Regions from separate parts of the Methylobacterium sp. BI1 genome, predicted to be linked through region 2. Evidence: predicted binding sites of a transcription regulator. Region 2 holds the regulator's gene; the other holds the start of a gene.
What was found. The regulator PhoB, encoded in region 2, activates phosphate uptake and scavenging genes when phosphate is short. The targets are predictions, from matches to a motif close to TGTCATNNANCTGTCAT.
Positions count from the first base shown of each region.

Region 1: AC1MGR_RS19595 (UDP-2,3-diacylglucosamine diphosphatase) is a predicted target of PhoB. The motif match lies at 4,140-4,156, and genes of this name have one in related genera.

Region 1 covers NZ_CM155267.1:4,142,822-4,149,449, reverse strand. The annotation lists gene AC1MGR_RS19615 (hypothetical protein) at 1-238, opposite strand, end outside; gene AC1MGR_RS19610 (PA0069 family radical SAM protein) at 407-1,531, shown strand; gene AC1MGR_RS19605 (ribonuclease HII) at 1,497-2,126, opposite strand; gene AC1MGR_RS19600 (glycosyltransferase family 4 protein) at 2,194-3,273, opposite strand; gene AC1MGR_RS19595 (UDP-2,3-diacylglucosamine diphosphatase) at 3,270-4,091, opposite strand; gene AC1MGR_RS19590 (aminotransferase class V-fold PLP-dependent enzyme) at 4,677-5,885, shown strand; gene AC1MGR_RS19585 (D-2-hydroxyacid dehydrogenase) at 6,001-6,628, shown strand, end outside.
Region 2 covers NZ_CM155267.1:4,965,579-4,972,206, reverse strand. The annotation lists gene pstC (phosphate ABC transporter permease subunit PstC) at 1-679, shown strand, start outside; gene pstA (phosphate ABC transporter permease PstA) at 713-1,606, shown strand; gene pstB (phosphate ABC transporter ATP-binding protein PstB) at 1,659-2,477, shown strand; gene phoU (phosphate signaling complex protein PhoU) at 2,564-3,289, shown strand; gene phoB (phosphate regulon transcriptional regulator PhoB) at 3,319-4,023, shown strand; gene AC1MGR_RS23550 (matrixin family metalloprotease) at 4,070-5,113, opposite strand; gene AC1MGR_RS23545 (SDR family oxidoreductase) at 5,206-6,018, opposite strand; gene AC1MGR_RS23540 (MFS transporter) at 6,092-6,628, opposite strand, start outside.

The DNA.
Region 1 (6,628 bases), 820 kb from region 2:
GGCGGGCGGCCTTGGCGCCGGCCGACCAGGGCGAGGCACCGCGCCCGCGGAGAACGACCTTGGCACCGGTCGCCTCCGCAACCGTTTCGATCGTCGCATTCGCCGCGGCCACGATGATCACCGCATCGCCGACGAGCCCCGCCGCGACGCCAGCCACCAGCGCGCCGAGGGTATCGACAAGCTGATCGATGGAATCGGGATCGGTGGGCCGGGTCACGGAGATGAGAGCCGAGATCATGCGCGCGCATACCGCATTTTTGCGTCGCGCAAAGCCATCGCATGGCGACGCATCGCCGGCGGAGGGGTGGAAATGCTGAGTGACAGCCGATCTGCCTGAAATATCCGCAGTCTCGTTGTTGTATGTTCGTGATATGTTCTCATCCGTCTCAACGGATGAGCCTGTTCCATGCCCGATGCCATCTCCGGCCCTTCGCAGCTCGGCCTGGGTTCGTCACATCGGCTGCCCGCAACGACGCCACAACCGGCCGTCCGTAGGGGTCGGGGGGCCACGGCCAATCCGAGTGGACGATTCGAGGCAACGCACCGGGAGGCCTTCGACGACGGATGGTCCGGTACCGACGAAGCGGCGCCCCTGCGCACGGAGGTGCGACCGGAGCACGCCCGGACCCTCATCACCCGCAACACCTCGCCCGATATCTCGTTCGACCGCTCGATCAATCCCTATCGCGGCTGCGAGCATGGCTGCGTCTACTGCTTCGCCCGCCCGAACCACGCCTATGTCGGCCTTTCGCCGGGACTCGATTTCGAGACCAAGCTGTTTCGAAAGGTCGATGCCGGCGCCCTGCTTCAGCGGGAACTGTCGGCTCCCGGCTACAGTCCGGCCACCATCGCCCTCGGTACCGCCACGGACCCCTACCAGCCGATCGAGCGGGAACATCGCGTCACCCGCGCGGTGCTGGAAGTCCTGGCGCGCTTCCGCCACCCCGTCGGAATCGTGACGAAGTCGAACCTCGTCGTGCGCGACCTCGATCTCCTAACCGATCTCGCGCGGGACGGCCTCGTGAAGGTGGCCATCTCGGTGACCACCCTCGATCCTATCCTGGCACGCAGGCTGGAGCCGCGCGCGCCGCATCCGCAGAAACGCCTGGATGCGATCGGCCGCCTGAGCGCGGCTGGCATTCCCGTGATGGTCATCGCCGCGCCGGTCATTCCTTCGCTAAACGACCACGAGCTTGAGGCGATCCTCGCCGAGGCGCGCGAACGCGGCGCGGTGGAGGCGAGCCACGTTCTCCTGCGCCTGCCGCTCGAGCTCGATGACCTCGTGAACGACTGGTTCGCCGAGCACTACCCCGGTCGCCAGCGCCACGTCATGTCGCTGGTCCGCGCTGCGCGGGGCGGAAAAGCCTATGATGCGAGCTTCGGCACGCGAATGACCGGTACCGGCGCCTATGCCGACCTGATCTGCCAGCGCATGCGACTGGCCCGGCTGCGCCTCGGCTATCCCGAAGTCCGACGGCGCCTGCGCACCGAGCTGTTCAGGGTGCCGACGGACCAGTTGAGCCTGTTCTGACATCGTAGGCGCGCGTGAAGCTGAGGCGGTGATGGGGTGAGCGGCCGCGGCGTGCGAGGCCGGCGAGGTGGAGGCGCGTGCCGTAGCCGACATTGCTCGCCCAGCCGTAATCCGGGTAGCGGCCGGCCAGCCGCCGCATCAGGGCATCGCGCAGGGTCTTGGCCACGATGGAGGCGGCGGCGATCTGCGGCACCAGCCGGTCGCCCCCCACCACGGCGTGGCCCGGGAGGGTCAGGCCCGGAACCGTATCGCGGCCGTCGACCCAGACCGGCGCGTCGAGGTGGAGCGCGAGGACCGCGCGCCGCATGGCGTCGAGGGTGGCGGCGCGTACGTTGATCCGGTCGACCAGGGCGCGCGACCCGGCTGCCACCGCGACGCGGGCCCGGGCCCGGATCAACGGCGTCAGCGCCTCGCGCTCCGCCGCCTTCAGACGCTTGCTGTCATCGAGGCGCGCCAGGATCTCGGGCGGAAACGCGGCCGGCGCGAACCATACCGCTGCGACGATCACCGGGCCGCAGAGGGCGCCGCGCCCGACCTCGTCGCAGCCGATCACGACTGGGTAGGTCTCCGCCAAGCATGGGTCGAAGGGCGGCATCGGGCAGGGTCCGGGGCAGGGGGCGGATCCGTTTCCCCTAGCGTGGGTGGCTAGACGGGTCCACGCATCAGCCGAGTTCCACGATGCCTTGCGACGTCGAAGCCGCGGCCCGGAGGCGCGCGGGCGTGCTGCCATGGGCGCGGGCGATGTTGTCGTAGAACTGGCGCGCGCTCTCGGCCCAGGTGTAGCGCAGGGCTTCTCGGCGGCAGCGTTCCCGCGAAATCGCGAGGGTGGCGAGGGCGGCGGAACGCAGGTCTCGATCGAGCACGCCGGCACCGGTGCGGCCGATGACGTCGAGGGGGCCGGTAACCGGATAGGCGGCCACCGGAACGCCGCAGGCGAGGGCTTCGAGAAGCACGATCCCGAAGGTGTCGGTCAGGCTCGGAAAGACGAAGACGTCGGCGGCTGCATAGAGGGCGGCGAGGGCGGCGCCCGTGCGGGTGCCGAGGAACCGGGCCTCCGGTGCAATGCCCGCGAGGCGGCCCCGGTCCGGGCCGTCCCCGACGATGACCTTGGTGCCGGGCAGGTCGAGGCGCAGGAACGCCGCGAGGTTCTTCTCCACGGCGAGCCGTCCGACGGAGAGGAAGATCGGCCGCGGCAGGCCGGCGAATTCCACCGGCTCCGGCGCGCTCGGTGCGCAGGGTCGGAACAGCTGGGTGTCGACGCCCCGCGTCCAGCGCATCAGGTTGGTGAAGCCGCGCGCGTCGAGGTCGCGCTCCAGGGAGGGGGTCGAGACCATCGTGCCGTTGGCCGCACCGTGGAAACGGCGCAGCCAGGCGTAGCTCCAGGCTTCCGGCACGGGGGCCCGGGCGGACAGGTATTCCGGGAAGCGGGTGTGATAGCTCGTGGTGAACGGACGACCATGGGCGAGGCAGTAGCGCCGCGTGGCATAACCCACCGTCCCTTCCGTGGAGATATGGACGTGGGTGGGACGCAGGTCGTCCCAGAGGCGCGCCACGTGCCGCTTGGTGGCGTAGGCGAGGCGGATCTCCGGATAGCCCGGCAGGGGAACGGACGCGAAGTCCTGGTGAGTCAGGAACACTGGGTCGAAGCCGTAGGCGGCACCTGCCGCGGCCATGTTCTCCAGGGAGCGGACCACCCCGTTGACCTGCGGATGCCAGGCATCCGTCGCGATGAGAAGTCTCACGCGACCGCCCGGGCTCCATCGGGCCGTGGGCGGCCGACGAGATCGGCGCGCGCGGTGCGGGCCCGCAGCAGGCTTGGATAATGCAACACCTCCATGGTGCCGTCGTAGTGCTCGACGATGGCGGTGCAGGATTCCACCCAGTCGCCAGTGTTCAGGTAGCTCAGGCCGTTGATCTGCCGGTTGGCCGCATGGTGGATGTGGCCGCAGATTACCCCGTCGGCCCCGACGCGCTTGGCCTCGGCGCTCAGCAGCTCTTCGAACTTGCCGATGAAGTTGACGGCGTTCTTCACTTTGAGCTTGGCCCAGGCCGAGAGCGACCAATAGGCGAGGCCGAGTCGGCGGCGAGCCGTGTTGACGTAGGTGTTCACGAAGAGGGCGAAGGTGTAGGCGCCGTCTCCCAGGAAAGCCAGCCACTTGGCATGCCGGACCACCATGTCGAACTGGTCGCCGTGAATGACGAGGTAGCGCTTGCCGTCGGCGGCCTCGTGCACGCGCTGGTCGGCGATCTCGATCCCACCGAAGGTCATGCCGATATAGTCGCGCAGGAACTCGTCATGGTTGCCCGGCACATAGACAAGCGTCGAACCCTTACGCACCTTGCGCATGAGCTTCTGCACGACGTCGTTGTGGCTTTGCGGCCAGTACCAGCCCGACTTGAGTTGCCAGCCATCGACGATGTCGCCGACGAGGTAGATCTCGTCCGCATCGTAATCGCGCAGGAATTCGAGCAGCAGATCGGCCTGGCAGCCCTTGGTGCCCAAATGCATGTCGGACAGGAACAGGGTCCGGACGCGGGTCGTCTCGGTGTCTTCGCCCACGCTCGCCTCCGGGACAGCCTCCGATGTCAGCAGCCAAACCGGATTCCCGTATCAGTTTGATGACGTTGGCCCCGCGAGACCCGGCGCCTTCTGCGCCGCGACGTAAGCTCTTCTTCCACAAAAAAAATTTTGATTTGAGACCAAGTATTTCGGGTTTTCCTTTCGGCAGGAAGCCGGGCATAGTCCCGCTCAAGGTGCCCCACCGGGCCGCGTTCGAGAACGCATGACCGGAGCCCATCGAGGCGAACTAAGGGTGCCGTCCCCGGGGACGACGACGCTGAAACGGCCCAGCGGTCAGCGCGTGTCGCGCGACCCGGCCCATGGAGAAGAGGCTTGAGGTATTCGGTGGCGCGCGCGGCGACGGGCGTCGAGGGGAGACCTTCGGCGCGGACGGACTTAGGTCTCGTCTCTGTCCATCCGTCGCGCGCGAGCGATTTCGTCCCGCGATTCATCTGACCAGCGGTCGCCAGGAGCATTCGGGATCGTCCCGGGACGCTCCGTGCGATCCGCCCCAACCCTCGGCGCATCATTGTCGCCGCACGCCAGGGGCGTGTGGGCGCTAACGTGAGAAACGGAGAAAACACCATGGCGGCAACGCGACGTCCCGGCCGGAACCATCTGTTCGTCCCGGGCCCGACGAACATCCCGGATCGCGTGATGCGCGCGATGATGGTCCAGTCCGAGGACCACCGCTCGGTGGATTTCCCGGCGCTGACGAAGCCTCTCTTCGAGGACACCAAGGCTGTCTACGGCTCGAAGGACGGCACCATCTTCCTGTTCCCGGCCTCCGGCACGGGCATCTGGGAATCGGCGCTCTCGAACACCCTGTCGCGTGGCGACAAGGTGCTGGCCGCCCGCTTCGGCCAGTTCAGCCACCTCTGGATCGACATGGCCCAGCGCCTCGGCCTCGAAGTGATCGTCCAGGACGAGGAGTGGGGCACGGGTGCGAACCCGGAGCGGATCGGCGAGGCCCTGCGCGCCGACAAGAACCATGAGATCAAGGCCGTCATGGTGGTCCACAACGAGACCGCCACCGGCGTCACCAGCGATGTCGGCGCCGTGCGCAAGGCCATCGACGCCGCCGGCCACCCGGCCCTTCTCTTCGTGGACGGCGTCTCCTCGATCGGGTCGCTGCCGTTCAAGATGGACGAGTGGAAGGTCGATTGCGCGATCGCCGGCTCTCAGAAGGGCCTGATGCTCCCCGCCGGCCTCGGCGTGATCTGCGTCAGCCAGAAGGCACTTAAGGCCGCCGAGACCTCGTCGGGCCAGAACGACCGCCTGGCGCACGTCTACTTCGACTGGGCCGACCACCAGAAGCAGAACCCGGCCGGCTACTTCCCCTACACCCCGCCGCTGCCGCTGCTCTACGGCCTGCGCGAGGCGCTCGCCTGCCTCAACGAGGAAGGTCTCGAGAACGTCTATCACCGCCACCACGTGCTCGGCGAGGCAACCCGCCAGGCCGTGGCGGCCTGGGGCCTGAAGACCTGCGCCAAGGAGCCCAAGTGGAACTCCGACACCGTCACGGCGATCCTCGTGCCGGAGGGCGTCGACGCCGCGGCGATCATCAAGCACGCCTACGTGCGCTACAACCTGGCGCTGGGTGCCGGTCTGAGCCAGGTCGCCGGCAAGGTGTTCCGCATCGGCCACGTCGGTGACATGAACGAGCTGTCGCTCCTGGGCGCCATCGCGGGCGCCGAGATGGCGATGCTCGACCATGGGGTGAAGGTGCAGCCCGGCTCGGGCGTCGCCGCCGCGTCGAGCTACCTGCGCGAGAACCCGCTCGCAAAGGCCTGATCGACCGTGCCGGAGCGGACGACCCCGCTCCGGCACACCTGACGCATTTTATCTGTGACGTGCCCGATCCGCGGCATGTCCATTCGTGACGTGGCCGGTTCGGCCAGAGGATTCCATGACGAAGAAGATCGTGTTCCTCGACCGCGAGTCCCTGGACGCCAAGGTCCGTGAATTCAGCTTTCCGCACGAATATGTCGAGTACGAGTCGACCTGGACGCCGGAGGAGATCGTCGAGCGCTTGCAGGGTGCCGAGATCGCGCTGATCAACAAGGTCCCGATGCGGGCCGACACCCTGAAGCAACTGCCCGACCTGAAGCTGATCGCGGTGGCCGCCACCGGCACCGACGTGGTCGACAAGGAGGCCGCCAAGACCCAGGGCATCACCGTCGTCAACATCCGCAACTACGCCTTCAACACCGTGCCCGAGCACGTGATCGGCCTGATGTTCGCTTTGCGCCGGGCGATCGTTCCCTATGCCAACTCCGTGCGCCGGGGCGATTGGGCGAAGTCGACCCAGTTCTGCTACTTCGACTACCCGATCCACGACATCGCCGGCTCCACCCTCGGCATCGTCGGCTACGGGGCCCTGGGTAAGTCGATCGCCAAGCGCGCGGAAGCCTTGGGCATGAAGGTCATCGCCTACGACGTCTTCCCCCAGGAGGGTCTCGTCGACTTCGAGACGATCCTCACCGAGTCCGACGTCATCACGCTGCACGCGCCCTTGACGCCCGAGACCCGCAACA
Region 2 (6,628 bases):
CGTGCCGCTCTCGCTGGGCATCGCCGTCTACCTGACGCAGCTCTGCCCCGGCTGGGCCCGCAAGCCCGTCTCGATGACCATCGAGCTCCTCGCCTCGGTGCCGAGCATCATCTACGGCATGTGGGGCCTGTTCGTGTTCGCCCCGCTCTTCGCCCGCTTCGTGCAGGTGCCGGTGTCGAACCTGGTCGAGGGCATGCCGATCGTCGGCACCCTATTCTACGCCCGCGTCCCCTCGGGCGTCGGCATCCTCACCGCCGGCATCATCCTGGCCATCATGATCGTGCCCTTCGTGGCCTCGATCACCCGCGACATGCTCGATCAGATCCCGACCGTCCTGCGGGAGAGCGCCTACGGCATCGGCTGCACCACCTGGGAGGTGGTGCGCTACGTGCTGGTCCCCCAGGCCTCGGTCTCCATCATCGGCGCCATCATGCTGGGCCTCGGCCGGGCCCTGGGCGAGACCATGGCGGTGACCTTCGTCATCGGCAACGCCAACCGCCTCTCGGGCTCGGTCTTCGACCCGGGCTCCACCATCGCGTCCCGCATCGCCAACGAGTTCAACGAGGCCGACGGCCTGCAGCTGAACTCCCTGATGGCGCTCGGCTGCATCCTCTTCGTCATCACCTTCTTCGTCCTGATCATCGCGCGCATCCTCACCCGCCGCGCGAAGGTCGCCTGAGGCCAGCCTCACCGAGTCGTCAGGAGCCGCATCATGGACGCCGCGAACCCCCTCGCCACCACCGCCGCCCCGGCCCGGGTCAGCCGGGTCCGCCCCGGCCGCCGGATCGCCGACAAGACCCTGATCCTGGCCAGCACGATCGCCACGCTGGTGGGGATCGTCGTGCTCGGCTCGATCCTGTTCATGCTGGTGATCGAGGGCATCAAGGGCTTCTCGCCGACCCTGTTCACCGCCCCGACGCCGGGTCCCGGCTCCGAGGGCGGCGGCATCGCCAACGCGATCCTCGGCAGCCTGGTGATGACCCTCCTGGCCATCCTGGTGGCGACGCCCGTCGGCGTGATGGCGGGGACCTTCCTGGCCGAGTACGGCCGCAACTCGAAGATCGCCGACGTCATCCGCTTCCTCAACGACATCCTGCTCTCGGCGCCCTCGATCCTCATCGGCCTGTTCGTCTACACGCTGATGGTCCGGCCCATGGGCTCCTACTCGGGCTGGGCCGGCGCGGTGGCGCTTGCCATCATCGCGACGCCGGTGATCGTGCGCACCACCGAGGACATGCTGCGCCTCGTGCCCTCGACCCTGCGCGAGGCCGGCGCGGCGCTGGGCGCGCCGCCCTCCATCGTCATCAAGAGCATCACCTGGCGCGGCGCCAGCGCCGGCATCGTCACCGGCATCATCCTGGCGCTGGCCCGCATCGCCGGCGAGACGGCGCCGCTGCTCTTCACCGCGCTCAACAACAACAGCTGGTTCGCGCCCAACCTGATGGGGGGCGTGCCGAACCTGCCGGTGATGATCTACCAGTTCGCCCTCTCGCCCTATCCGAACTGGCAGCAGCTCGCCTGGGCCGGCGCCCTCCTCATCACCGTCACGATCCTCGCCCTCTCGATCGTGGCCCGCTTCGTCATCAAGACCGAGCGGTCGCGCTGACCACCGGCGCGCCGCCTGTCCCCGCTCTTTCGACCGATAGGATCTTGAACCGATGAACGCCGCCCCCGGGATCACGTCCGCGCAGCTCACCGGACGCCACAAGGCTGACGAGTCCTCACCGGTCCGCATCGCCGTCAAGGACCTGAACTTCTACTACGGCAGCTTCCACGGCCTGAAGTCGGTCAACCTCAACTTCCACGACCGCCAGGTCACGGCGCTGATCGGACCGTCGGGCTGCGGGAAGTCCACCCTGCTGCGCACCTTCAACCGGATCTACAGCCTGTATCCGGACCAGCGCGCGGAAGGGGAGATCCTCCTCGACGGCCAGAACGTGCTGGATTCCAAGGTCGACCTCAACGAGCTGCGCTCGCGCATCGGCATGGTGTTCCAGAAGCCGACCCCGTTCCCGATGTCGATCTACGACAACGTCGCCTTCGGCCTGCGCCTCTACGAGAAGCTGCCCAAGGCCGACCTCGACATGCGCGTCGAGGAATCCCTGCGCAAGGCCGCCCTCTGGGACGAGGTGAAGGACAAGCTCAAGCAGTCCGGCATGGGTCTCTCGGGCGGCCAGCAGCAGCGCCTCTGCATCGCCCGCACGGTGGCCCAGCGCCCCGAGGTGATCCTGTTCGACGAGCCGACCTCGGCCCTCGACCCGATCTCCACCGGCCGCATCGAGGAGCTGATCGAGCAGCTGCGTTCAGAATTCACCATCGTCATCGTCACGCACAACATGCAGCAGGCGGCCCGCATCTCGCAGTTCACCGCGTTCATGTATCTCGGCGAGCTGGTGGAATTCGGCCCCACGACGCGCATCTTCATGAATCCGGAGAAGCGCCAGACGCAGGACTACATCACTGGCCGCTTCGGCTGATCCTCCGTCGGCCGATCCCGGCCCGCGCCCCCCATCACCGCCAGGGCGGGCCCCGGACAGTCGGGCCCGATCGAGGAGCGAGACCCATGCCCGACCACATCGTCAAATCCTACGACACGGACCTCGAGGACCTGCGCCGCTCGATCTCCGAGATGGGCGGCATCGCCGAGAAGATGATGACCGAGGCCGGCGAGGCCCTGGTGCGCCGGGACTCGGCCCTGGCCCAGGCCGTGATCGCCGCCGACGCCCGCCTCGACACCCTCCAGCGCGAGATCGAGGAGCGGGCGATCCTGCTCATCGCCCGGCGCCAGCCCCTGGCGATCGACCTGCGCGAGACCGTGACGGCGATCCGCGTCTCGAACGATCTGGAGCGCATCGGCGACCTCGCCAAGAACGTCGCCAAGCGCGTCGTGGCGATCGCCGACCAGATCCAGCCGCAGAAGATCGTCATCGGCGTCCAGCACATGAGCGACCTGGTGCAGGAGCAGCTTAAGGACGTGCTCGACGCCTATGCCAGCCGCGACACCAAGGCGGCCCTCGACGTCTGGGAGCGCGACGACGCCATCGACGCCCTCTACAATTCCCTGTTCCGCGAGCTCCTGACCTACATGATGGAGGATCCGCGCAACATCTCGTTCTGCACGCACCTCCTGTTCGTGGCCAAGAACATCGAGCGCATCGGCGACCACACCACCAACATCGCCGAGACGATCCACTACCTCGTCACCGGCGAGAACCTCCTGGCCGAGCGCGAGCGCCCGAAGAACGACGCCTCCAACTACGCCACCGTGGACATGCCCGGCGCGGCCTGACCCCGTGCCGGACTGATCGAAAGCGCACGATGAGTACGCGTATCCTGATCGTCGAGGACGAGGAGGCCCTGACCCTCCTCCTCCGCTACAACCTCGAGGCCGAGGGGTTCGTCGTCGACTCGGCCGCCCGCGGCGACGAGGCGGACCTGCGCCTGCAGGAACAGGTGCCCGACCTCGTCCTGCTCGACTGGATGCTGCCGGCCCTGTCGGGGATCGAGCTCTGCCGCCGCATCCGCGCCCGGCGCGAGACCGAGCGGCTGCCGGTGATCATGCTCACGGCGCGGGGCGAGGAGGGCGACCGCATCCGCGGCCTCGGCACGGGGGCGGACGACTACATCGTCAAGCCGTTCTCGGTGCCCGAGCTCCTCGCCCGGGTCCGCGCCCTGCTGCGCCGGGCCAAGCCCGCCCACGTCGCCAACCTGCTGGTGGCCGGCGACATCGAGCTCGACCGGGTCAGCCACCGCATCCGCCGGGAGGGCCGCGAGATCCATCTCGGGCCGACCGAGTTCAAGCTCCTCGAGTTCCTGATGCAGAGCCCCGGCCGGGTGTTCTCCCGCGAGCAGCTCCTCGACGGCGTCTGGGGCCACGACGTCTACATCGACGAGCGCACCGTCGACGTCCATGTCGGGCGCCTGCGCAAGGCCCTGAACCGCCCGCGCCAGAGCGACCCGATCCGCACGGTGCGCGGCTCGGGCTACTCCTTCGACGAGATGTTCGAAGCAGAGGCCGAGTAGCCGACCCCGAGGTGGGCCGGCGCGGCGAACCGTCGAGCCCGCCGCCTTACGCGAAGATCATGGTGTCGGTGGGCACGTGGACGGTGAAGGCCTTGCCCTCGTCGACCCAGCCCGGACCGGCGGCGCCGTGGTTGATGCCGTTGGCCTCCTCGGCACTGCCGGCGAAGTGATGCTGGCCGGTCTGGGTGTTGTAGAAGCGCTCCAGGGTCAGGCCGCCGGGGGCGCCCGCATCCGCGTAGGCCTCGAAGGCCACGCCCTCGTACTTGTAGGTCGGCGCGGTCTTCAGGACCTGGTCCCGCTCGGCGACGCTCGTCGTGAAGAAGTGGGCGTTCGAGGCCGTGTCGAAGAACCGGAACACGTCCACGGTGTCGGCGCCCTTGGCCGGGGCCGCCCAGGGGGTGCCCTCGTAGGTGAACCACGGCAGCGTCTTCTCGATCTGCAGCTTCTCGGCCGTGTTCGTGGTGTAGAAGTGATCCCCCGTGTGGGTGTCGTAGAACCGGTAGACCGCCGTGGCGTCGGCCTGCACGACGGGCGCTGCCGGTACGGCCGCCGCGGCGACCACCGGCGCGGACGGGGCGGGGGGCGCGCCGTACAGGGCCTGGATCCCCGCGATGTCGCCGGCCGCGAGGGTCTTGATGCCGGTGTTGAGGATGGCGTTCATCACCTCGGGCTTGGTGTTGTAGTGATCGAGGCCGAGGGCGTGGCCGATCTCGTGCAGCGCCACCAGGGAGAGGTCGACGTTCTGGGTGCTGACCACGCGCCCGCCGGAGACGGCGTGCCAGCCCTCGCCGCTGTCGAAGGTCACCGCCACCGACTGCATGCGCTGGCCGCTATAGGAATAGTTGGCGTAGCCCAGGGTGTTGCCGAGCCCGTCGATCCCCCCGAGGGTGAAGTCGATCTGGGCGCTGGCCGTGGCGGCCACCTGCTGGAACGCGATGTTGGCGGCGGCCGCCCAGGTGGCGAAGGCCGCCTGGATGAGGCTGACGAAGCCCGTGGGAATCGTGCTGTCGACGGCCCAGGTGACGGTACCGCCGCCCGTGCCCGCCGCGCCCGTGCCCCAGCGCGGACCTTCCAGCGCATAATCCCCCATCGACCGCCCTCCCGTCCGTTCGGGCCAGGGTCGGCGGGGGAGGTTACGAAATCCTTACCGCGCCGGCCGTCGCCCGCCCGGACGGCGCGCCCTCAGACGATGCTGCGCACCACGCCGCCATCGACGCGCAGGGCCGCCCCGCTGGTGGCGCTGGCGGCCGGGCTGCAGATGTAGGCGACCATGCTGGCCACCTCCTCGACGGTGGCGAGGCGGCCGATCAGCGAGGTCGGGCGGTGCTCGGCCACGAAGGCCCGGCCGGCGGCGTCGAGGTCGACCGCGCCCCCGGCTCCGCCGTCCTGCCCCTGCGCCATGCTCTTCATGAAGTCGGCGACCCCCTCCGACAGGGTCGGCCCCGGCAGCACGCTGTTCACGGTGACGCCGCTGCCCGACACGGTCTCGGCGAGCCCCCGGGCGACGGCGAGCTGGGCGGTCTTCGTCATCCCGTAATGGACCATTTCCACCGGGATGTTCACGCCGGACTCGCTGGAGATGAAGACCACCCGGCCCCAGCCGCGCTCGACCATGCCGGGGGTGTAGGCCCGCGCCAGGCGCACGCCGCTCATCACGTTGGTGTCGAAGAACCGGTGCCAGTCCTCGTCGGGGATCTCGAAGAACGGCTTCGGCTCGAAGATGCCGGTGTTGTTCACCAGGATGTCGATGTCCGGCAGGCCGGAGACCACGCGGGCCGCCCCGTCCGGGCTGGCGACGTCGCCGGGCGCCCCGATGAAGCCGGCATGGCCGGTCTCGCGCTTCAGGCGCTCGACGGCGTCGCGGACGCGGTCCTGCGTCCGCCCGTTGATCGCCACGTTGGCCCCGAGCTCGCCCAGGGCCTTGGCGATGGCGTAGCCGATGCCGCTGGTGGAGCCGCTGACGAGGGCGCGCTTGCCGGTCAGGTCGAGGTTCATGGGATCGTCCTTCGGTGAGGCGGTGCCCGGGTCAACGCGCAGGTCGGCCGCTGGTGCGATCGCGGGGGATGCGTCAGGCGCGGGGCTGGCGCCGCAGGACGCTGGTCACCGCCCCGAGGCTCGCCAGCCCGACGGCGCACCACAGGGTCGCGGTCACCGGCCCGGACGGCGGGCCGCCCTGGTGCAGGCCGAAGATCACCGCCACCAGGGCCGCGCCGAAGGATTGCCCGGTGAGGCGGGCGGTGGATTGCATCCCGCTCGCCCCGCCGCTGCGGTCCCGCGGGGCGCTGGTGATGATGACCTTGTTGTTGGGCGACTGGAACAACCCGAAGCCGAGGCCGCACAGGGTCAGGCGCCAGGCGATGTCGGGATGCGACGCGCCCGCCGGGAGCAGCGCCGTCGCCGTCAGGCCGGTGGCCATCAGGGCGAGGCCGAGGCCGCCGAGAAGGCCCGGGGCGTAGCGGTCGGCGAGGCGCCCCGAGATCGGGGCCATCAGGGCGATGGCCAGGGGCCAGGGCGTCATCAGGAAGCCGGTCTGGGTCTCGGAGAGATGCAGCACGTCCTGGAAGTAGAAGGGCAGGGCGACGTAGGCCATCATCTGGGCCGCGAA